4 regions of the Leeia aquatica genome follow, and region 1 is predicted to be linked to each of the others. Evidence: predicted binding sites of a transcription regulator. Region 1 holds the regulator's gene; each other region holds the start of a gene.
The links. The regulator sigma-54, encoded in region 1, starts transcription at its own class of promoters, with help from an activator protein. The targets are predictions, from matches to a motif close to CTGGCACGCTTCATGCTT.
Positions count from the first base shown of each region.

Region 1 (5,566 bases):
CGCGGGTTTGGCGTCGATGATTTCGCCCTGTCGCACCCCGGTGGACGGCTGGGGCGGCGGCTGTTGATTCAGGTGGCCGACCTGATGCACGCGGGTGAGCACTTGCCGATGGTGCGCATCAGCGATGTGTTGCCGCAGGCGCTGGAAGTGGTCACCCGCAAGCGTCTGGGGTTTGCCGCGGTGCTGGATGATGCGGAAGCCCTGGTAGGCATCTTTACCGATGGCGACCTGCGGCGGGCGGTCTCCCGCTTTGCGGATTTGCGCAGCGTGACCGTGGGGGAAGTCATGACCCCGAGGCCGCGCTGTGTGCAGGCGGATACCCTGGCCGTCGAGGCGATAGCCTTGATGGAACAGGCACCCAAAATCACCAGCTTGCTGGTGCTGGATGAACAACAACAGCTGGTCGGCGCCATACACCTGCACGACCTGCTGAATGCGGGCTTGCTGTGAGCCGGAACACGATGACTGATTTTTCCCCAGAACTGCGTAGCAGAGCCCAGGCCATACGGCTGATGGCGTTTGATGTTGATGGCGTGTTGACCGATGGCAAGCTCTATCTGAACGACGCTGGCGAAGAAATGAAAGCGTTCAATACGCTGGACGGGCATGGGCTGAAGATGCTGCAGGCCAGCGGTGTGGCGGTGGCCATCATCACCGGACGTCGCTCGCGCACGGTGGAACTGCGGGCGACGAATCTCGGAATACAGCACGTGTTTCAGGGCGTGGAAGACAAGCGCAGCTGTTTTCTGGCGCTGTTGGCAGAGTTGCAGCTAAGCCCGGCACAGGCCGGTTTCATGGGGGACGATGTAGTGGATTTGCCGCCCATGCGTAGCAGTGGGCTGGCGGTGTCTGTGCCGGCAGCCCCGGCGGTGGTGCAACAGCATGCCCACTGGGTGACCCGGCGGGCGGGCGGCGAGGGCGCGGCGCGGGAACTGTGTGAGCTGATCATGGCCGCGCAAGGCACGCTGGATGCGCAACTGGCGCGGTATCTGGACTGAGCATGCCACAGTTCCTCAAGGGTGCGCCCTGGTTTCTGGTGCTGGTGCTGGCCTTGCTGTCCGGGCTGGCTGCCTGGCTCGAACGCGTGGTCAACGCGCCTGCCGCGGCACGGGATGGCAGCAGCCGGCATGACCCGGATTACATCATTGAGCAGTTTGAAGCACAGCGCTACGGACCCGCTGGCAATCTGGAGTACCGGCTTGCTGCTGCGCATCTGGAGCACTACCCGGATACCGACAGCAGCGAGCTGCGCGATGCGCGCCTGGTGCAGATGCTGCCGAATCAGCCACAGCTGGTGATTGTGGCCAGCCGGGCGACGCTGGACCGGAGCCAGAAGCGGGTCATCTTCAATGAAGGTGTGATCATTACCCAGGCCGCCTGGCAAAAGCAGCTTCCCATTACCCTGACGACGCGCAACCTGACGGTATGGACAGACCGCAAGCTGGCACAGACGGAAGCACCGCTGCAGCTGGTGCAGGGCAGCAGCAGGGTGGATGCCGTAGGGATGGTGATGGATCAGCAGGCGCGCAAGATCACCTTGAAACATCATGTGAGGGCAAATTATGTACAAGCGAAGTAAGGGGGGGCTGGCGTCCGCCTGTGGCCTGATGTTGCTGTCGCTATGGGCGCACGCCGAGACGGCGGACCGGGACAAACCCATCAATATCCAGGCAGATACCGTGACGCTGGACATGAACAAGGGTACCCGGCAGTTTATTGGCAATGTCCTGATCGTGCAGGGCACCCTGCGGGTGCAGGCCGAGCGGATTGATGTGACCACCAATGATGTGGGCGACATGAAAGCCGTTGGCGTGGGCCGGCCGGTGCAGTTCCGCCAGAAGCAGGACAACGTGGATGAGTATGTGGAAGGGTATGGCGACCGGATGGAGTACGACAGCGCCAAGAACCAGCTGCAATTGCTGGGCAATGCCCGAGTGAAGCGGGGTCTGGATGAGGTGAAAGGGGCCAGTATCTTTTATGACTCGGTCACGCAGCAATATTCCGTCAAAGGCGGCGCCAGTACCACCACCAGCCCTGAAGGGGGCGGCCGGGTCACGGTGACCATCACGCCGAAGCCGCGCCCCGCTGCACCTGCTGCGACCCCGGCACCCGCTCCGGCTCCTCAATGACAGCCGGGCGCAGGGGCCCGCATACTGGTATGATGATTTCATGAGCAAGCTGCGCGCAGAACAATTGCAGAAACGCTACCGCGGACGCACCGTGGTGCATGATGTCAGCCTCTCGGTAGAGAGTGGCGAGGTGGTCGGTCTGCTGGGCCCCAATGGGGCAGGCAAAACCACCAGCTTCTACATGATCATCGGTCTGGTGCCCGCCAATGGTGGGGCGGTGTATTTGGACGACAAGGACATGCGCCACTGGCCGATTCACCGCCGGGCGCGTGCCGGGCTGGGCTATTTGCCGCAGGAGGCTTCCATTTTCCGCCGCATGACGGTGGCGGAAAACGTGCTGTCCATTCTGGAACTGCACGAGCCTAACGAAAAAAAGCGTATGGCGCGGCTGGAAACCCTGCTCGGCGAGCTGCATGTCACCCACTTGCGTGACCAGATGCCGCAGAGCCTGTCGGGCGGGGAACGACGACGGGTGGAGATTGTGCGGGCACTGGCCAGCAACCCCAAGTTCATCTTGCTGGATGAGCCGTTCAACGGTGTGGACCCGATCGCCGTGGCCGATGTGCAGCGGATGATCGGCTTCCTCAAGGATCGCGGCATTGGCGTGCTGATCACCGACCACAAGGTGCGTGAAACGCTGGATATCTGCGACCGGGCTTACATCATCGCCGAAGGCAAGGTGCTGGCCGATGGTCACCCGGAACAGCTGGTCGCCAATGAGGCGGTCCGCAAGGTGTATCTGGGTGAAAGCTTCACCCTGTAGCGGGCAGCAATGAAACCGACCCTGCAACTCAAGCTGTCACAACAGCTGACCCTGACACCGCAGCTGCAACAGGCCATCCGCTTGCTGCAGCTCTCCACGCTGGACATGCAGCAGGAGCTCGATCAGTTCATCGAACTCAACCCGATGCTGGAACGGGCTGATGGGCCGGATGATGTTGCGGAGCCTGTGGCGGAAGGCGATTCGGTCGAGCTGAATGACGCCTGGCAAGCCGCAGGCGAGGCACTGGGCGAGCTGAGCTGGGCCGCTGCGGGCAATGGCAGCCCGGACGATGAGGATGAAGAGCGGGACTGGATGCAGCAAACGCCGGAGTCCATCTCCCTGCGCGAGCATCTGCTGGCCCAGCTGGGGGAGATGAAGCTGCCCCAGCGCGATGCAGTATTGGCCAGCCTGATCGTGGAGGCGCTGGATGAGGACGGCTACCTGCTGGGCGGGCTGGAGGAGCTGATCGACCTGGGTCCGGACGAATGGGAGGTCGACGAAGAGGAATGGCGCATCGCACTGCGCTATGTGCAGCATTGTGAGCCCGCAGGAGTCGCCGCCCGCGCATTGCCTGAATGTCTGCAACTGCAACTGCTGCGTCTGCCGGATTCCGACGTACGGCAGATGGCCCTGACCTTGGTACTTGATCATCTGGACTTGCTAGGCGCGCGAGACTATACCAAACTGAAGAAACGGCTACAGTGCGATGAAGACATGCTGCGGCAGGTGCAACAGCTGATCGGCAGCCTGGATCCGAAGCCGGGGCGCCCCTTTTCGACGGAGAAGCCACGCTATGTGGTGCCGGATGTGGTGGTGGTCAAGCAAAAAGGTAAATGGGTGGCGCATTTGAATGCTGATGCCGTCCCCAAGCTGAAAGTGAACCAGTTGTACGCCAGTATCCTGACCCAACATCGCGGTGCCGACGGCAAGGGCTTGCAGGAGCAACTGCAGGAAGCGCGCTGGATGGTGAAAAACGTGCAGCAGCGTTTTGCCACCATATTGCGTGTGTCACGAGCCATCGTAGAGCGGCAATGGCGATTCTTTGAGCATGGCGAGGTGGGCATGGTCCCCTTGGTGCTGCGCGAGATCGCAGACGAGCTGGACTTGCACGAATCTACCGTCTCCCGTGTCACCAACCAGAAATATTTGCTCTCCCCCCGCGGAATTTTTGAACTCAAGTACTTCTTTGGCAGTCGATTAGAGACAGATACCGGTGGTGCCTGTTCGGCCACAGCCATACGGGCGCTGATCAAGCAATTGATACAAGCGGAGGACCCAGCCAGACCCTTGAGTGATAGTCAGTTGTCGGACATGTTGGCAAATCAGGGGGTAGTGGTTGCTCGCCGCACGGTGGCGAAATACCGTGAAGCGATGCACATTGCACCCGTCAATCTGCGCAAGGCGCTATAGGGCAGAGCCGGTTGAGCGGTGTCTGACCCGAGTTTTCCCCAGGAGGTAAACCATGAATCTGACCATGAGCGGACACCATCTTGAGATCACCCCGGCCATCCGGGAATACATGACCTCCAAGCTGACGCGGGTGACGCGCCACTTTGATCATGTGCTGGACGTGAATGTGATCATGTCGGTGGACAAACTGGTCCAGAAAGTGGAGGCCACGCTCCATGTGCGCGGTAACGACATCTTTGCCGAATCAAGCGACAGTGATCTGTACGCAGCCATTGACGCCCTGATCGACAAGCTGGACCGTCAGGTCCTGAAACACAAGGAAAAGCGGGCTGATCGTCGCCATGATGGCGGTTCGTTGAAGCATCTCCATGGTGAGGCGGCTGAATAAGCGTCGCGCCGAAGCGGTGCAAACAGGAGTACAATGCCACGGCGAGGCAGGGGTTCCCTGCCTCGCCGTTTTGTTTTGCACCGTACCCGGGGAGAATGTGCTCCCGAGGTTGAGCGTGCCGCCCACAGGCGAGCTTAATTCATGAGTTTTTTACACAAGATATTACGTCCCGGCCATGTTGTGCTGGATCTGGATGTCAGCAGCAAGAAGCGGGTGTTTGAGCAGGTTGGTCTGCTGGCCGAGAATGACTATCAGATTGCCCGCAGCAAGGTGACAGACAGCCTGTTTGACCGGGAAAAACTGGGCTCAACCGGCCTCGGACAAGGCGTGGCCATTCCGCATGGACGGATCAAGGGTCTGAAAGAGGCGGTCGGCATTTTCGTGCGTCTGAAGGCGGCCATCCCGTTCGATGCGCCGGATGGCAAGCCGGTGCAACTGCTGTTTGTGCTGCTGGTGCCGGATCATGCCAGCGAGCTGCATTTGCAGATCCTGGGCGAGCTGGCTGAGCTGTTCTGTAGCCGTGCGCTGCGCGAGCAATTGCTGCAGTCGGCGGACCCGGGCCAGGTTTACCGCATGCTCAGTGGACAGGAATGATCCATGCCCCGTATCAGCGTTGCCCAACTGTATGACGACAATCGTGAAAAGCTGGATCTCAGCTGGGTTGCGGGGCGATCCGCCACCGATAGCAACCTGTCGAATGACGACGTAGACCGTGCTTCGCTGGCCCTGGTGGGCCACCTGAACTTCATTCACCCCAACCGCATCCAGGTGCTGGGTCTGGCGGAGATGAACTACCTGCGCAGCCTGAACTTTCCCTCGCTGCATGCTTCCATTACCCGCTTGTTTGCCAACCCGATGGCGGCGATGATCGTCGCC
Region 1 is NZ_JABAIM010000005.1:91,949-97,514, reverse strand. Features, by position in the region: gene HF682_RS16930 (KpsF/GutQ family sugar-phosphate isomerase) at 1-450, shown strand, start outside; gene HF682_RS16925 (KdsC family phosphatase) at 462-998, shown strand; gene lptC (LPS export ABC transporter periplasmic protein LptC) at 1,001-1,579, shown strand; gene lptA (lipopolysaccharide transport periplasmic protein LptA) at 1,563-2,129, shown strand; gene lptB (LPS export ABC transporter ATP-binding protein) at 2,170-2,892, shown strand; gene HF682_RS16905 (RNA polymerase factor sigma-54) at 2,902-4,302, shown strand; gene hpf (ribosome hibernation-promoting factor, HPF/YfiA family) at 4,355-4,690, shown strand; gene HF682_RS16895 (PTS sugar transporter subunit IIA) at 4,832-5,284, shown strand; gene hprK (HPr(Ser) kinase/phosphatase) at 5,288-5,566, shown strand, end outside.

Region 2 (5,566 bases), on a different contig from region 1:
TGCAGCGCCTGCAAAAGCAGCTGGATGATGCCCTCAAGGCGGAGGACTGGAACAGCTGGTCCAAGGTCGTGCTGGAATTGCTGTCTGGCGGCAGCGCTGATGGTGGGGAGCTGAGCCAGCCGTGGGGAGAAATCGTTCGTGAGCTGGTCCGGCAATGGGAGTTGCGACAGGTGGGCTGGACGCCCGCTCGCAAGAAGGAAGCGCTGGAGCGGGTGCTGATCAATTTTGGCGGCAACCCGGTGCAGCTGAACGAGAAGTTGGCAGGGTTGATACGTGGCTGGCGTGACAACCTGCCGCCTGATGCGGACACCGTTCTCAGTGGCGAGCTGGATGCCGATGGCCGCAGCGGTGTAGAGGAGCGTGACGGCGACAATGTCGATGGCGAGGTGTTCCAGGCGTGGCGGGACTTGCTGGCCAGCACGCTCGAGTATGGCGTCGTCGCGCGCTTGCAGCATGCACCGGACCTGCTGGAAGAGGCCAGTGCCCTCAATGTTCGCCTGCGGGAAGTGGCCGACAGTCGGGCGTTGCAGGCTTTTTCGGCGCAAGCCAAGAAATTCTGGATCAAGCTGGAGTTGCGCAACGAGTCGGATCAAACCCTGATGCTGGGTCTGCAGCGCTTGCTGCGTTTGCTGGTCAGCAATATCGGCGAGCTGATGGCGGATGATGGCTGGATGCAGGGGCAGGTGGAAGTGATCAAGGCGGTGATTGATCAACCGCTGGATAGCCGCTATCTATACGAGATGGAGCAACGCCTCTCGGAGCTGATTTTCAAGCAGGGCCATCTCAAGCAAAGCCTGACCGAGGCCAAGCTGACCTTCAAACACATGATTACCACCTTTATTGACCGGCTGGGGGTGATTGCAGAAAGCACGGGCGGCTATCACGACAAGATCGTGTCCTACTCCAGCCAGATCCAGAAAACAGATGATGTCACCCAGCTCAGCATCATCTTGGATAACCTGATGGAAGACACCCGCCACATGCAGGTGGACATGCTGCGCTCGCGTGATGACATGCGGCTGGCACGGCAGGAGGCCGAAGCTGCCGAGAGTCGCATCAGCGAGCTGGAGCGCGAGATCGAGGCCATTTCAGCGCAAGTGAAGACCGATCAGCTGACCGGCACCCTCAACCGTCGCGGTCTGGAAGAGGCCATGGCGACAGAGCTGGCGCGCGTGCGGCGCGAGCATGGCGCCCTGTCGCTGGCCTTGCTGGATATCGACAACTTCAAGAAGCTGAATGACAGCCTGGGGCATCAGGCGGGCGATGAAGCGCTGACCCACCTGTCGGCGGTGGTCAAGGATGTATTGCGGCCTACCGATTACATCGCACGCTATGGCGGTGAGGAATTTGTGGTATTGCTGCCTGGTACGGGCATGGCAGAAGCGATTCAGGTCATGCAGCGGGTGCAGCGTGAGCTGACGCGACGCTTTTACCTGCACCGTAATGAGCGAGTGTTGATCACCTTCAGCTGTGGTGTGGCCGAGTACCAGGAAGACGAAAGCCAGCAGGATGTGCTGGCGCGTGCGGATGCGGCGATGTATCGCGCCAAGGTGAGCGGCAAGAACCGGGTCGAAGCGGCAGACTGAGCTTCCAGGGGCGGCAAGCGTTGCCGCCCGAGCCCCGCCGATTTCGCCACCCCGCACTGCTGTGGTCGTGGTCATTGGGTGGCACACTTTCTGCTTGAGGTTACGGCAAGGAGCCCGCCATGATCCAGAACCTCGACAAACACTTCAATTTCCTGCAAACCGCGCTCAAGGCACGTGCCTCGCGGCAGGAACTGCTGGGCGCCAATCTGGCCAACGCGGACACCCCCAATTACAAAGCGGTCGATGTAGATTTTCGCCAAGCGCTGCAAAACGCGCTGGCAGGAGCGCAGCATGGTGCGCACATGCAGCTCACCCACCGCCGTCATCTGGATGGCGCGCAAGGCGGCTTTCTGGACGCTGACGTCAAATACCGCAACCCGACCCAGCCCGCCATTGACGGTAACACGGTAGATGCGGAAGAGGAAATGGCACGCTTCTCGGAGAATGGTCTGCACTATCAGGCGCTACTGACCTTCACCACAGGCCGCATCAGAACCTTGCAGCAAGCACTGTCGAACAACTAAGAAGGATGCGCTGACATGTCCATCATGGGAGTGTTTCAGATTGCCGGTTCAGCCATGACAGCCCAGTCGATGCGGCTCAATGTGGTCGCCAGCAATCTGGCTAACGTGGATTCGGCCACCAGCTCGACCGGGCAGCCCTACAAGGCGCGGCAGGTGGTGTTTCAGGCGACACCGGTCAATGGCCTGAATGGCCCGGCACAAGGGGTGCGTGTCAGCCAGATTGTGGAAGACCCGTCGCCGCCACGCATGCTGTACGCACCGGATAACCCGCTGGCCGACGAAAAGGGCTATGTGCAGATGCCCAATGTGAGCGTGGTGGAAGAAATGGCCAACATGATTTCCGCCTCCCGGTCTTATCAGACCAATGCCGACATGATGAATACCGCCAAGACCCTGATGCTCAGGACTCTGGCACTGGGACAGTAAGGAGTACGTGCGATGGCAACCGTAGGCACCGTGGATGGCAGCAACAACAACCCGTTTGCTGAGTTTAATAATAGCGTGCAGGCAAGCAAGAAGGGTTCGGCCGGGATTGAGGATCGCTTCCTCAAGTTGCTGGTGACCCAGCTGCGCAATCAGGACCCGCTCAATCCGCTGGACAATGCGGCGACCACCAGCCAGATGGCTCAGATCAGTACGGTGACCGGCATTGAGAAGCTCAATACCGCCATCAGCAATATGGCGGCCTCATTTGCCGCCGCGCAGTCTTTCCAGGCAGCGACCCTGGTGGGGCGTTCGGTGCTCACTGATGGCAATACCCTGAATCTGGCCAGTGGCAAGGCCAATGCAGGCATGGAACTTGCTCAGGATGCAGACAAGGTCAAAGTCACCATCAAGGACAAAAACGGCAACGTGATGCAGGAAGTGAATCTGGGCGCTCAAAAGGCCGGGGTGATCAACTTCAGCTGGGACGGTGCCAAAGATGGTGGTGGTACGGCAGCAGATGGCGAGTACAAGTTCGAGATTGAAGCTACTGTCGCTGGCAAGAAAGTGGAAACCGCCGCCCTGACCGTCGGCAAGATTGAGAGTGTGACCTTTGGCGCCAATGGCATCATGGCCAAGGTGACCGGTGTAGGGCAAATCGGGCTGGGCGACATCCGGCAGATCATGTAAGCGGAGATAATCATGGGATTCCAACAAGGTCTTTCCGGACTGAATACTTCCAGCAAGAGCCTGGATGTGATCGGTAACAATGTGGCCAACGCCAGTGTGGTAGGCTTCAAGCCCTTCCGCACCCAGATGGCGGACGTGTTTGCCGCCAGCCTCTCGGGCAGTGGTACCAGCAATATTGGTATTGGCTCGGCCGTGGGCTCAGTGATGCAGCAGTTCCTGCAGGGCAATATCAGCGTGACCAACAACCCGCTGGATGTGGCCATCAACGGGCAGGGCTTCTTCCGCCTCTCCAACAACGGTGCAATTTCCTACAGCCGCAACGGCCAGTTCCAGGTCGATAAAACCGGCTACGTGGTGAATGACCAGGGTCGTCGCCTGACCGGCTACCCGGCAGATGCCAATGGCAACATCATCAGCTCGGCGCCGGTCGACATCCAGATCAATACCACCGATTTGCTGCCCAAGCAGACTGCAGCGCAAACGTGGGGGATTAACCTGGACTCCCGCGAGGCGGTGATCAGTGTGCCGTTCAATTCGGCCGATGGCACCACCTTCAATCGCAGTACTTCGCAAACCATTTATGACAGTCTGGGTAATCCGCACACCCAGGCGGTGTATTTCCAGAAAGCTTCTGCCAACAACTGGAATATGTATGTGACGGTGGATGGTACGGCTGTTCCGGTAGGGACTTTTGGCTCGCCCGCACAAGCTGCACGCCTGACCTATGGTACCAACGGCACGATTACTGGCTGGGATGCAGGTGCCGGTACGCAACCCATCAGTACACCGATCCCGATCAATATTCCGGGTGCCTTGACCACCAGCTGGGGTGCTGCGACGCAGAATATGACCATGCAGGTGAGCACCTTCACCCAGTTTGGCAGTGTGTTCAGCGTCAACAAGCAAACGCAGGATGGGTACTCATCCGGTCGCCTGAATGGCATTTCGATCTCGCCGGACGGCACGGTACTGGGGCGCTACACCAACGGCCAGTCGCGCAATATGGCGCAGATCGTGCTGGCCAACTTCTCCAACCCGCAAGGCCTGCAGCCGCGTGGTGGTAACGAGTGGACCGAAACCCCGACCTCGGGCGGGCCACTGGTGGGGGCGCCCGGCAGCTCCAGCCTCGGCGTGCTGCAATCGTCAGCGGTGGAAGAGTCCAAGGTGGATCTGACCGAAGAGCTGGTGAACATGATTACCGCTCAGCGGGTGTATCAGGCCAATGCGCAGACCATCAAGACGCAGGATCAGGTGCTGCAGACGCTGGTTAACCTGCGCTAAGCATTGAAAGGCTGAGAGGGTATGGACCGACTGCTGTATGTCTCGATGACCGGTGCGCAGCATGCGCTGCTGAAGCAGTCGGCCACCACCCACAATCTGGCCAACGTCAATACCCAGGGTTACAAGGCCGAAACCCATGCGTTTCGGGCGCTGTGGGTGTACGGCCCCGGCGCACCCACCCGCACCTACGCCGTCGATGCCACCGTGGGCAGTGACTTTGCGCCAGGTTCCCTGCAAGCCACCGGGCGCGACCTGGACATCGCCATCCAGGGCAAGGGCTGGTTTGCGGTGCAAGCCAGTGACGGCAGCGAAGGCTATATGCGTAACGGCGCTTTCGAGGTCGATGCGGAAGGGACGCTGAAAGCCCCCAATGGCATGCCGGTTTTGGGCGATGGCGGGCCGATTCAGATTCCCGCCAATACCCGCGTCACCATCGGCCGCGATGGTACGGTGTCGACTGTCCCTGATGGCAACGGTGTGACCCGGGTCACCATTCTGGGACGGCTCAAACTGGTGAACCCGGACGAAAAGGAGCTGGTCCGCAGCGATGATGGTCTGTTTCGGCTCAAGTCGGGTCAGCCTGCTGAGGCCGACCCTACTGTGCTGGTGGCCGGCAATGCGCTGGAATCCAGCAATGTGAATGCGGCGCAAGCCATGGTGGAACTGATTACCCAGTCTCGACAGTTCGACCTGCAAGTCAAGATGATGCAAACCGCTGACCAGAATGCGCGGCAAACGGCACAAGTCCTGTCGCTGAACGGCTGAGGAAGACCTAGATGATTCGCTCCCTGTGGATAGCCAAAACCGGTCTGGATACCCAGCAGACCAATATTGACACCATCTCCAACAACCTGGCCAACGTCAGTACCAATGGTTACAAGCGGCAGCGACCGCTGTTTGAGGACCTGCTGTACCAGACCCTGCGGCAGCCGGGTGCCAGCTCCACTCAGCAAAACCAGATTCCCAGCGGGCTACAGGTCGGCACCGGCGCACGGGCGATTGCTACCGAGCGCATCTTCACTCAAGGCAGCCTGCAACGCACTGAGAACGGACTGGATATTG
Region 2 is NZ_JABAIM010000002.1:523,297-528,862, reverse strand. Features, by position in the region: gene HF682_RS11650 (GGDEF domain-containing protein) at 1-1,586, shown strand, start outside; gene flgB (flagellar basal body rod protein FlgB) at 1,706-2,110, shown strand; gene flgC (flagellar basal body rod protein FlgC) at 2,126-2,536, shown strand; gene HF682_RS11635 (flagellar hook assembly protein FlgD) at 2,549-3,223, shown strand; gene flgE (flagellar hook protein FlgE) at 3,236-4,504, shown strand; gene flgF (flagellar basal-body rod protein FlgF) at 4,526-5,269, shown strand; gene flgG (flagellar basal-body rod protein FlgG) at 5,281-5,566, shown strand, end outside.
Region 2: a site for sigma-54 is predicted at 1,665-1,682, ahead of flgB (flagellar basal body rod protein FlgB). Genes of this name have one in related genera too.

Region 3 (5,566 bases), on a different contig from region 1:
AGTTGTAAACGATGGCCAGCAGAAAGCCCCACCACAGGATACGCTTCGTCCAGAACCAGAAGCCACGTTTGCGGGGCGGGGTGGCGGGGGGCAAGGGCGCGGTATTGAGCGTCTGTTCCATCAGTTCATCCACAGAGGGGTGGGTCGCAGCAGGCTGCGGACCGGTGCCGTATCAGGCCGTACGCCCCGCCACAGCAGAAAGGCTTCAGCCGCCTGTTCCAGCAGCATGCCGAGGCCATCGGCGACCCTGCTTGCACCCAGACTGCGTGCTTGCAGCAGGAAGGCGGTCGGGGTATCGGCGTACATCATGTCATAGGCTAGTGCATCCGGAGCAAACAGCCCGGCCGGCAAGGGCAGGGTTTCTGCGCCCAGACTGCTGGACGAGGCATTGATGACCACATCAAAATGCTGACCATCGAGATCTGGATAGCCACAACCCTCAACGGCGGGCTGATTCAGCAAGCGCGCCAGATGCACCGCTTTGTCGGCGGTACGGTTGGCAATCCACAGTGCAGCGGGCTGGGCCTGCCATAGCGGGAGCAGGGCACCCCGCGCAGCACCACCCGCGCCGAGCAGCAACACGCGTTTGCCGCTGAGCGGGCAGGCCAGGTTGTGTTGCAGGTCATGCACCAGGCCGACACCATCGGTGTTGTCCCCCAGCACCTGCGCGCCGTCGAAACGCAAGGTGTTGACGGCGCCTGCTAGCTCAGCACGGGCTGTCAGCGTGCCGTGCTGGCGGGCGTAGTCAAATGCTTCCAGCTTGAACGGTACGGTGACATTCAGACCACGCCCGCCTTGCTGGCGGAAGGTGTCAACCGTCACCACAAAGCCATCCAGCGGGGCAAGCAGGGCCTCGTAGTGGAGTGCCTGCTGTTCGGCCGCTGCAAAGGCAGCGTGAATGCGCGGCGATTTGCTGTGGGCAATCGGATTGCCGATTACCGCGTAGCGGTCCATCATGCTTACCCCTGCATCCATGGCAGTTTGCGGGCCTTCCAGCCGGAGACGTTCCCCCTGTGACCGTTGCCGTCTTTGTCGCCCTCGAAGCCTTCCAGCACGTTGTAGCTGGCGCTGTAGCCAGCCTGCTGGGCTTGTGCGGCGGCATCATGCGAGCGGGCGCCGGTGCGGCACAGAAACAGCACCACCGATTCGGGATCGACCTGAGCCTTCAGCTGGGCCAGAAAGTTGGGGTTGGGCTGCATGCCCGGCCAAGTCTTGAATTCGATTTCGATGGCACCCGGCACGCGGCCGACCAGCGCCCATTCGGCGGCGGAGCGGACATCGACCAGTTTGATGTGGGGATTGTGTTGCAGCAGGGCATGGGCTTCGTCCGGCTGCAGGGCGCCTGCATAAGGCAGGCCCAGCTGTGCGCCGCGCGATTTGGCGCGCAACAGGATGTCGTTGGCTTCGCTCATCGGTCAGTCATCCTTGAGTCATCAAACAGGCGCACATTATCGCATGAGTGCCCGGTGGCGGCAGCCGACTTGCATGATGCACCATGGCTGTGCAATTTCAAGTGGCTTGCACTATCATGGTGCAGTTCGTGGGGGTTGTGCTGGCTGGAACGCACCCGGATGGTGAAAAAAGGCTGGCATGCTTCATGCTACATAGTTTGCCGTTACCCGGCGCCTTGAAAAAGGTGCATGAGGCATTCAACCAAAAGACATCCATCATGGAGACTGCAATGGCCATCGCCGATGTACTGAAGCTGATCAAGGAAAACGACGTCAAATTCGTCGACCTGCGTTTTACCGATACCAAGGGTAAAGAACAGCACGTGACCGTGCCGTCCCACGTGGTGGACGACGAGTGGTTCGAGCGCGGCCACGCGTTTGATGGCTCTTCGATTGGCGGCTGGAAGGGCATTCAGGCTTCCGACATGCTGCTGTTGCCGGACCCGAACACCGCCAAGCTGGACCCGTTCTTCGACGAGCCGACCGTGTTTCTGACCTGCGACGTGATCGAGCCGGCCGACGGCAAGGGCTATGACCGTGATCCGCGCTCCATCGCCAAGCGTGCTGAAGCCTACCTGAAGGCCTCCGGCATTGGTGATACCGCCTACTTTGGTCCGGAACCTGAATTCTTCATTTTCGACAGCGTGCGCTGGAACGTCGACATGTCCGGCTGCTTTGTCGAGATCGAATCGGAAGAGGCCTCCTGGTCTTCTGCCAAGAAGTACGAGGGTGGCAATATGGGCCACCGTCCGGGCGTGAAGGGCGGCTACTTCCCGGTACCGCCGGTGGATGCCCTGCACGACATCCGTGCACAAATGGTGCTGATTCTGGAAGAGCTGGGCATTCCGGTGGAAGTGTTCCACCATGAAGTGGCCAACGCCGGTCAGTGCGAAATCGGCACCAAATTCTCCACCCTGGTGGAACGTGCCGACTGGACTCAGGTACTGAAGTACGTGGTGCACAACGTGGCGCACCAGTACGGCAAGACTGCCACCTTCATGCCGAAGCCGATCGTGGGTGACAATGGTTCGGGCATGCACGTGCACCAGTCCATCTGGAAGGATGGCAAGAACCTGTTCGCCGGTAATGGCTACGCCGGTCTGTCCGAGATGGCCCTGTACTACATCGGAGGGATCATCAAGCACGCCAAGGCCCTGAATGCCATCACCAACCCGGGTACCAACTCCTACAAGCGCCTGGTGCCGCATTACGAAGCACCGGTGAAGCTGGCTTACTCGGCCAAGAACCGTTCGGCGTCCATCCGCATTCCGCACGTGGCTTCCGACAAGGCGCGCCGTATCGAGACCCGCTTCCCGGATCCGCTGGCCAACCCGTACCTGTGCTTTGCTGCACTGATGATGGCGGGTCTGGACGGTATCCAGAACAAGATTCACCCGGGCGATCCGGCCGACAAGAACCTGTACGATCTGCCGCCGGAAGAAGACAAGCTGATCCCGACCGTGTGTGCCAGCCTGGAAGAAGCACTGGCCGCACTGGACGCAGACCGCGAGTTCCTGACCCGTGGTGGTGTGTTCAGCAACGACTTCATCGACGCCTACATTGAGCTGAAGATGGAAGAAGTGAACAAGACCCGGATGACCACCCACCCGGTGGAATTCCAGATGTACTACAGCCTGTAAGCCTTTGGCTGCAGGATGACAAAACGCCCCGGTTTGCGCCGGGGCGTTTTGTTTGCTGCCGACGGCTCAGCCTTTGCCTTTGCCGCCGCCGTGCCCTCCACCATCACGACCCCCGCGGTCGGAACCCCCACCATTGCGCCCACGCTGGCCACCGCCCTCGCGGCCTCGTTGTCCTTCTGCATCCGCTTCTGTCTTTTGTGCTTCCTTCGCTTTGCGGGCTTCGCGCAGGGCTTTACGGGCTGGCAGATTATCCAGCACCGGGGTTTCCGGTTGCGGCTGCAGGCTCTCTGGCTGGGGCTTGCCGGGTTTGCTCCCCGACGGTTTGCCGTCCAGAAGCTGACCCCGCGTCTTTTCAATGGTGGCCGCCTGCCGTGCCCAGCGTTCCCGTAGCCGCGCGGCGGCCTCCGGGGTGATGTCGCCATTTTCCAGCGCTTGCTGCAGGCGCTTCTCACGCAATTGCCAGCGCTCAGCCAGTTTGGGCGGCAGATTGCTGCCCTGATCCGGCGTTTCTGCATGCGCCGTGCTGCCAAAAGAGGCAAGCAACAGCAGCATGGCAAGCAAGGGGCGGGCGCGCATGGTCAGACTCGGGTGCAAGGCGGAAAACGGGATGAAGGCAGTATGATGCAGGAGTGTATCTGCATTGTGTCGCGCTGTGGGAACCGTGTAAAAAGCTGTAACCTGACCGCTGTTTACCACAGGCTTTTTACGCTTGGGGTGCAACAGGGGCTTGGCAGAACGCAGCCGGCTCCCCTACAGTACAAGGCATGACAAGCCCATCCCGACGCCTGCTGTTGATTGATGACGATGCCCGCATTCGCGAGCTGTTGACCCGCTACCTCACCGAGCAGGGCTTTGACGTTGACGTCTATGCAGACGCCAGCCAGCTGGAAAAACGGCTGCAGCAGCGACGCCCGCATCTGTTGATCCTGGACTTGATGCTACCGGGTGAAGATGGTTTGTCGGTGTGCCGCAAAATTCGTGCGCGCAACGACAATTTGCCCATCATCATGTTGACCGCCCGTGGTGACGACGTGGACCGCATCATCGGACTGGAGATGGGGGCGGATGACTACCTGCCCAAACCGTTCAATCCGCGGGAATTGCTGGCTCGCATCCAGGCGGTACTGCGGCGTCAGGCGGAGGTGCCCGCGCTGGCGGCGGCGCTGGATCCGGAAGAGGTCTATGTCTTTGCCGATTACCGGCTGGATGCAGGGCAACGCAAGTTGTTCCGCAATGACGTTGAGATTCCGTTGTCGCAAGCGGAATTCAGCTTGCTCAAAGTGCTGGCGATGCATCCGCGTCATCCGCTGTCGCGTGAGCGCTTGCTGGAGCTGTCTCGTGGCCGGGAATTTGAAGCGTTTGATCGCAGTGTCGATGTGCAGATTTCACGCCTGCGCAAACTGATTGAGGCCGACCCGTCGCAGCCGGGCTTTATCCAGACCGTGTGGGGCTTCGGCTATGTGTTTGTTCCGGATGGTGCGACTACCACACCTTGAAGGCGGCTGGTCTTCGATGTACAGACGGGCTTGAATGCCCCAGCCCCCCCCCGGCTGCGTGCACAGCCGGGGGGGCTGGGTAAGGCTGCGCTTAGCCGCCTTTGCCTTTGCCGCCTTTGTCCCCGCCCCGGCCACCGTGCTCACCATCCTTGTGCTCACCGCGGCCCTGATGCTCACCTTCCTGGCCCTCACCTTGGTGCTGGCTACGCTTGGCATCCCGCTTTTCATGCTGAATGTCATGTTTCAACTCATTAAGGCGATGCTCCAACCGGGCACGTTCCTGCCCGGTGAGGGTGCCGTCAGCCCGCAGCTCGGCTTCCCGTTTCTTGATGCGGTCCAGCTCGGCTTTCAGCCGATCAGCTTCAGCCTGTGTCAGGTTGCCATTTTGCAGGCCGCGCTCAATTTGCGATTGCAATTGTTGTTCACGCTGCTCCAGGGTCTTTGGCGCCTCATTTTGTGTCGGGGTGTCTTCGGCCCGAGCCACGCCAAAAGCCAGCAGCAGGGACAACAGCAGCAGGGAGGTCTTCATGATTTTAAACTCCGGATCGGGTGAATACGGGATCAGTGTGCGCCAGCGCTGTAAGTACTTTGTGTCCGCCAGGGTGGGCTTTGTAAAAAGGCGTACCGCTGGCGGGTCAGGGTTACAGGTATTTACAGATGGTCCGCTCAGCGACGGCGGCCACCGTTGCGATCACGGTCCTGCGCATCATGCTTCTGCCCATGGATATCGCGGGAGGCTTTGTTCAGATCGCGCTGCAAATCCGCACGCTCGCGGGCGGTCAACTCGCCATCTGCACGATAGCGGGCCTCTTCCCGTTTGATGTGCCGCTGCTCACGGGCCAGGCGGGCGGTTTCGTGCCAGGTCAGTTCGCCACTTTTCACACCCTGTTCAATGCGCTCGCGCTGCTCTTGCTGGCGGTCATTGATGGACGTGGGGTGATCGGCCTGCGGTGCGGGTTCACGCTCGGCATGGGCCAGC
Region 3 is NZ_JABAIM010000003.1:431,506-437,071, reverse strand. Features, by position in the region: gene mtgA (monofunctional biosynthetic peptidoglycan transglycosylase) at 1-121, opposite strand, end outside; gene aroE (shikimate dehydrogenase) at 121-957, opposite strand; gene HF682_RS14740 (rhodanese-like domain-containing protein) at 960-1,412, opposite strand; gene glnA (glutamate--ammonia ligase) at 1,682-3,091, shown strand; gene HF682_RS14730 (hypothetical protein) at 3,158-3,667, opposite strand; gene ompR (osmolarity response regulator transcription factor OmpR) at 3,856-4,587, shown strand; gene HF682_RS14720 (hypothetical protein) at 4,679-5,116, opposite strand; gene HF682_RS14715 (hypothetical protein) at 5,254-5,566, opposite strand, start outside.
Region 3: a site for sigma-54 is predicted at 1,586-1,603, ahead of glnA (glutamate--ammonia ligase). Genes of this name have one in related genera too.

Region 4 (5,566 bases), on a different contig from region 1:
CCAGCTTGGCAAAGCTGGAAGTCAAATGAGCCTTGACGGTTCGTTCGGTGATATCCAGGTCACGGGCAATCTGCTTGTTGCTGACCCCTTGCGCCGCCAGTCTTGCCACTTGTGCCTCACGCTCACTGAGACGTCCCGCCAGTGGATCAGCTGCAGGAGGGGCAACACGCTGTTGCACGGCAGACAGCAAGCGGGAAAGCAACGCTCGCCCCACCCACAGTTCACCCGCAGACACCACCTGCACCACCTGCTGCAACATGCCAGGATCGGCAAAGGCATGGCAATAGCCGACACACCCTTGCTGCAGAGCGGTCAATCCGGTTTCTTCATCCGGTACACCGCTGCAGGCCACCCAACGATGGCGCTCACGCAGCTGCGGCCACCCCTCGCTTTGCCAAACCGGTGATGTTAGACCATCCATGTCCAGCAAGACGGTGTGTGTCTCGTTCAACCCTGCCAGCTGCTGCATATCGGCCAAAACATTGCCATGCGGCAGTGCAGCCAGCCAGCGCTTGGCCAGCAGGGTATCAGCGGTCAGGAAAATCAGCGGTGTTGAAGTCATCGCTCGGTCATGGCAGTGGCTTTGGCGCGCAGCACCGGTTTCATCAAATAGCTCAGAATGGTTTTCTTCCCAGTCAGGATATCCACCTCGGCCACCATCCCCGGAATGATTGGCAGACGGCGCTCACCAATGTAGGCCTTCTTGGTGCGCACCCGTATCACATAAAAGGCATTACCCTTATCGTCGGTAATGGTATCGGCCCCAATGTGCTCCAGTGTTGCCTCCAGCCCACCGTAAATCGAAAAGTCATAGGCGGTAAACTTCACCAGTGCTGGCTGGCCCGGGCGCAGGAAACCAATGTCCTTGGGCAGGATCTTGGCTTCCAGCAGCAAGGCATCATCAGATGGCACCACTTCGATGATGTCTTTGCCAGGCTGCACCACGCCACCCACGGTATTGATCATCAAACGCTTTACCGTACCATTGACGGGTGAGCGCACCTCCGTTTGCTTGACACGATCGGCCAGCCCTTCACTGCCCGCAGACAAGCTGTTCAGCTTGGCCATGGTTTCTGACAGCTCACCACGGACCTGATTACGGGCCGTCAGCTCCACTTCCTGGATCTTGCGATTGGCTTCGGCAATGGAGGCTTCAATCCGAGGCATCTGCGCTGCCGCTTGGTCCCGCTCACCCTTGCTGCGCGAGACATCCCGCTCCAGCCGCAGCAGCTCAACATCCGACACTGCTCCGCTCTGCACCAGCGGTTTGGTCTTGGCCAGCTCTTTCGCGGCCAGCTCATAATTCTCGGCAGCTTGGTCGCGCTTGGTTCTGACCTCGATCAATTCCTGACTACGTTGCGCCAGTTGCTGGCGGGCAATGGCGATATTGGCTTCCATGCTCTGTATCGTGGACTCATACAGCACCCGCTCTTGCTCTGCGACTTGCGGTTGCTCTTTCAGTACTTCTTCCGGCGCGACATAGGGCTTCCCCTCCGACAAGGCCCGCAAGCGGGTCGCGCGCGCCAGCAGTGACAGATACTGCGCCCGGTTCTCTCTCAAGGAAGACTGCACCCGGGTAGGGTCAATCTTCAGCATCAACTCGCCCTGTTTGACGAACTGTCCCTCTCGCACATTAATCATCGACACGATGCCGCCATCCAGGCTCTGGATGATCTGTACTTCACGTGATGGGACAACCTTGCCTTCGCCGCGCGTGACCTCATCCAGCTCAGCAATGGAGGCCCATATCAGAAAAACCAGCACCACCAGCAGCGAGACCCAGATGATGGTACGGGAGCGGCGTGGCTCGTGTGCTACAGCCGCCCAGTCCCCCTCGCCCACCAGCTCCTCATCCAGCACCTGCTGGTTGCGGGTGGCAAAGTCCAGATAACGGTCCAGCAGGCTACGGCGTGCAGAAGGTTGAGACTTGCTCATGCTCAGGCCCTCCCGATCCGGCCCTGCTGCAGGGCTTCCACCACCTGCGCCTTGGGTCCATCGGCCACCACCTGGCCACCGTCAATCACGATCAATCGATCCACCAGCTCCAGCAAGGCCGTGCGATGTGTCACCAACAGCATGGTCTTGCCACTGGCCAGTACTTGCTTCAGACGCGCTTTCAAACGCTCCTCGCTGGTATGGTCCATACCATTGGTCGGTTCATCCAGAATCAGCATCGGCGGATCGGACAGCAAGGCACGCGCCACTGCCACCGCCTGACGCTGCCCCCCGGACAGCGACTCGCCCCGCTCGCCAATCACCATGTCAAAACCTGAGGGGTGCAAGTAAGCAAACTCGGACACACCGGCCACATCGGCAGCCACCAGTATGTTGTTGTCGTCCGCAAACGGCGCGCCCACCGCAATGTTTTCACGCAAGGTACCAAAAAATAGCACCACATCCTGTGGCACATAGCCGATTGCACGACGCAGCTCAGCAGGGTCGATCTGCCGCACATCAATGCCATCCACGGTCACCGAACCCTCGGTGGGCTGATACAGCCCGAGCAACAGCCGTTCAATTGTGGTTTTGCCCGAGCCGAGGCGGCCAATGATGGCCACCCGCTCCCCGGCACGGATGCGGAAAGACACTTTCTTCAGCACGGGGTTATCGCGCCCCGGATAGGCAAACGTCACATCACGGAATTCAATGTCGCCCTTGAAATGGCTGTGATGGAGAAAGTTGGCATCAGCAGGCCGCTCAACCGGCATCTTCATGTAGTTTTCAATCGAACCCAGTGAAGTGCGGGCGCCATGGTACTGCATCAGCAAGCCCGCGACCTGCCCCAGTGGGGCCATGGCACGCCCCGAGATCATGCCGGCGGCAATGAGCCCCCCCATGGATAACTGCCCGTCCGTCATCAGATACACACCGGCAATGATGACCGCCACGCTGACCAGCTGTTGAATAAATGAAGCAAAGTAAATGGTGGTGTTGGACATCAGCTTGAGCTTGCCATTCACCTGGGAGAGGAACACCGTGGCGCGCTCCCAGCGCCGCTGCACATCGGATTCACCACCCATGGCCTTCAAGGTTTCAATACCGACCAGGCTTTCCACCAGCGTCGCATTGCGTTGTGCCGTGGCGCGCTGGGTGGTCTCGGTCAGCGCCTCCATCTTGGCCTGCGCCACAAAACCAAAGCCCACCACGATCACAATGCCTACCGTCACCGGCAGCAGCAGCCAAGGGTTGATCCAGACCAGCACCAGCAGGAACAGCAGCACAAAGGGCAAATCCACCAGGGTTGCCATGGAAGCGGAAGCGATGAAATCACGCACCGACTCAAACGATCGCAGGTTGGCCACGAAGGAACCCACCGAAGGGGGGCGGTTCTCCATGCGGATGCCCAGCACACGCTCCATGATCAGGGAGGACAACTGCACATCAATGCGTTTACTGGCCACGTCCAGCACGTAGCCTCGCAGTACGCGCATGGCAAAGTCAAACACCAGCACCAGCAAGGCACCAATCGCCAGTACCCACAGGGTCTCCAGCGCGTGATTGGGTACCACCCGATCGTAAACCGTCATGGAAAACAGCGGGAATGCCAAGGCAAATACGTTGACCAGCACTGAGCTCAACAGGGCATCCCGATACAAGTGCCGCGCTTCCAGCATGGCGCCCCAGAACCAGTGCCGGGCCCGGACGTGTCCCAGCTCAGGCGCACGGTGGTCGAAACGAAATTTGGGGCGGACAAAGGCGACTTGACCGGTATAGCGGGTCGACAGCATGTCCAGCGACAGGGTTTCCATACCGCCCGGAACCTCCGGGTAACTGACCTTGGCATGACCATCCGCGGTGACTTCGTGCAGCAGACACGCTTGCCGCCCATCCAGCAGCAGAATGGCCGGCAACAGGGTATTGGCAATGTCCTTCAGGGGACGACGGATCACCCGTGCACTCAGCCCCCCACGGCCAGCAGCGCGGGCCAGCAGGCCCGGGGTCAGCCGGTTATTCACCAAGGGTAGTCCCGCGGACAAGGCCTCACGCGAGAGGGGGTTACCATGCAGCTTGGTCAGTTCAACCAGACAATCGAGCAGCGGGTCAAAGTGGGACTGGTTGTCGCCAACGTGCCATGAACTCATCGGGTTATGTCTTCCGCCGTTGTATGGATGGTGTCATGCTAACTGGAGACGGCTAGATGCTACCATCAGTCAGGTCAATAATAGCAGCACCGGCATGGTGCATGCTTGTTAAACATTGTTGCGGAAACGGGAATGATCGCCAACTTGAAACTGCAAGGCGGGGGCATGACGGACCCGGTATGGCTGTACACCGAGGGTAAACCAACACAGTCTCTCACCGACTGGGTACGGGAAACTGGTATCCCATTGTACTGGCGCTGCGGCCAGGGTACCTGTGGCGCCTGTACGGTTCACCTGCATTACCCGGATGAAGCGACGCCACGGATCATCAAACTAAGCGGGAAGGAACGTAATGTCCTGCTGCGCCACGGCAAACTCACGGCAGAGCAACATGCCGCAGAAACGCTGTTGCAGACACCGCAATTGTGGCGATTGGCCTGCCATGTGATGGTGCAGTCTGGGGAAATGCTGGAGGTTAGCTGGTAGTCAGGCGCAAGCCATCCCACGCGAAGTCCATGCCATCCGGCAACTGCGTGCGCAGTGCATTGGCATCAATGTCGTGAGTCATGTGAATGAACCAGGTTTGCTGCGCCTGAATGCGGCTTGCTGCCACCATGGCCTCATCCAGGCTCATGTGGGTATGGTGAGGGCGCTGCCGCAAGCAATCCAGAAACAGCAGCTCCAAGCCTTCCAGCAGCGGCCAGCTAGACTCCGGAATAGTCGAGACATCGGTGAGCCAGGCCACCTTGCCCACCCGATAGCCAAGAATCGGCCAGTTACCATGCAGCAGCGGGATGGGCGTCACCGTCACCCCTTGTACGGTAAAGGGAGCTTCAACCGGGTTGAGCGTCAATACCGGGCGTTCCCAGTGGGCCGTGGGTGGTAGCGTCACATAGCCAAAGCGCTCTTCAATATTGCGCATGGTGAACGGGTTGCCATACACCGGGATGGCCTGTTGCTGACGAAAGCAGAACGCGCGCAGGTCATCAATGCCATTGAGGTGATCGGCATGGGGATGGGTATACAGCACCGCATCGACCCGGCTGACCTTCTCTCGCAGCATCTGAGTGCGCATGTCAGGGCCGGTATCCACCAGCAGCTGCACGCCTTGATGCTCAATCAAACACGAGGCTCGGCTGCGCAGGTTACGCGGATGTGCCTCCGTACATACCGGGCAGGTGCAGGCAACCACCGGCGTACCCGCCGAAGAGCCTGCCCCCAGCACCAGGACAGAGGTCATGCGGCCGCCCTGGCGTGGTGGAACAGCCGGAAGAAATTATCGGTCGTCACCGAAGCGATGGTCGTCAACGGTACATTCCGCAGTACCGCGATTTCCTCAGCCACATGGCGCACCAGTGCCGGGTGATTCAGCTTGCCACGGAACGGCACTGGAGCCAGATAAGGCGCGTCCGTCTCGATCAGCATGCGCTCAAGCGGAATGCTTTGGGCCACCGCCTTGAGCTCTACCGCCTTCTTGAAGGTGA
Region 4 is NZ_JABAIM010000002.1:46,592-52,157, forward strand. Features, by position in the region: gene HF682_RS09300 (response regulator transcription factor) at 1-562, opposite strand, end outside; gene HF682_RS09305 (HlyD family type I secretion periplasmic adaptor subunit) at 559-1,935, opposite strand; gene HF682_RS09310 (type I secretion system permease/ATPase) at 1,938-4,082, opposite strand; gene HF682_RS09315 (2Fe-2S iron-sulfur cluster-binding protein) at 4,215-4,568, shown strand; gene HF682_RS09320 (MBL fold metallo-hydrolase) at 4,558-5,322, opposite strand; gene HF682_RS09325 (TatD family hydrolase) at 5,319-5,566, opposite strand, start outside.
Region 4: a site for sigma-54 is predicted at 4,172-4,189, ahead of HF682_RS09315 (2Fe-2S iron-sulfur cluster-binding protein). Genes of this name have one in related genera too.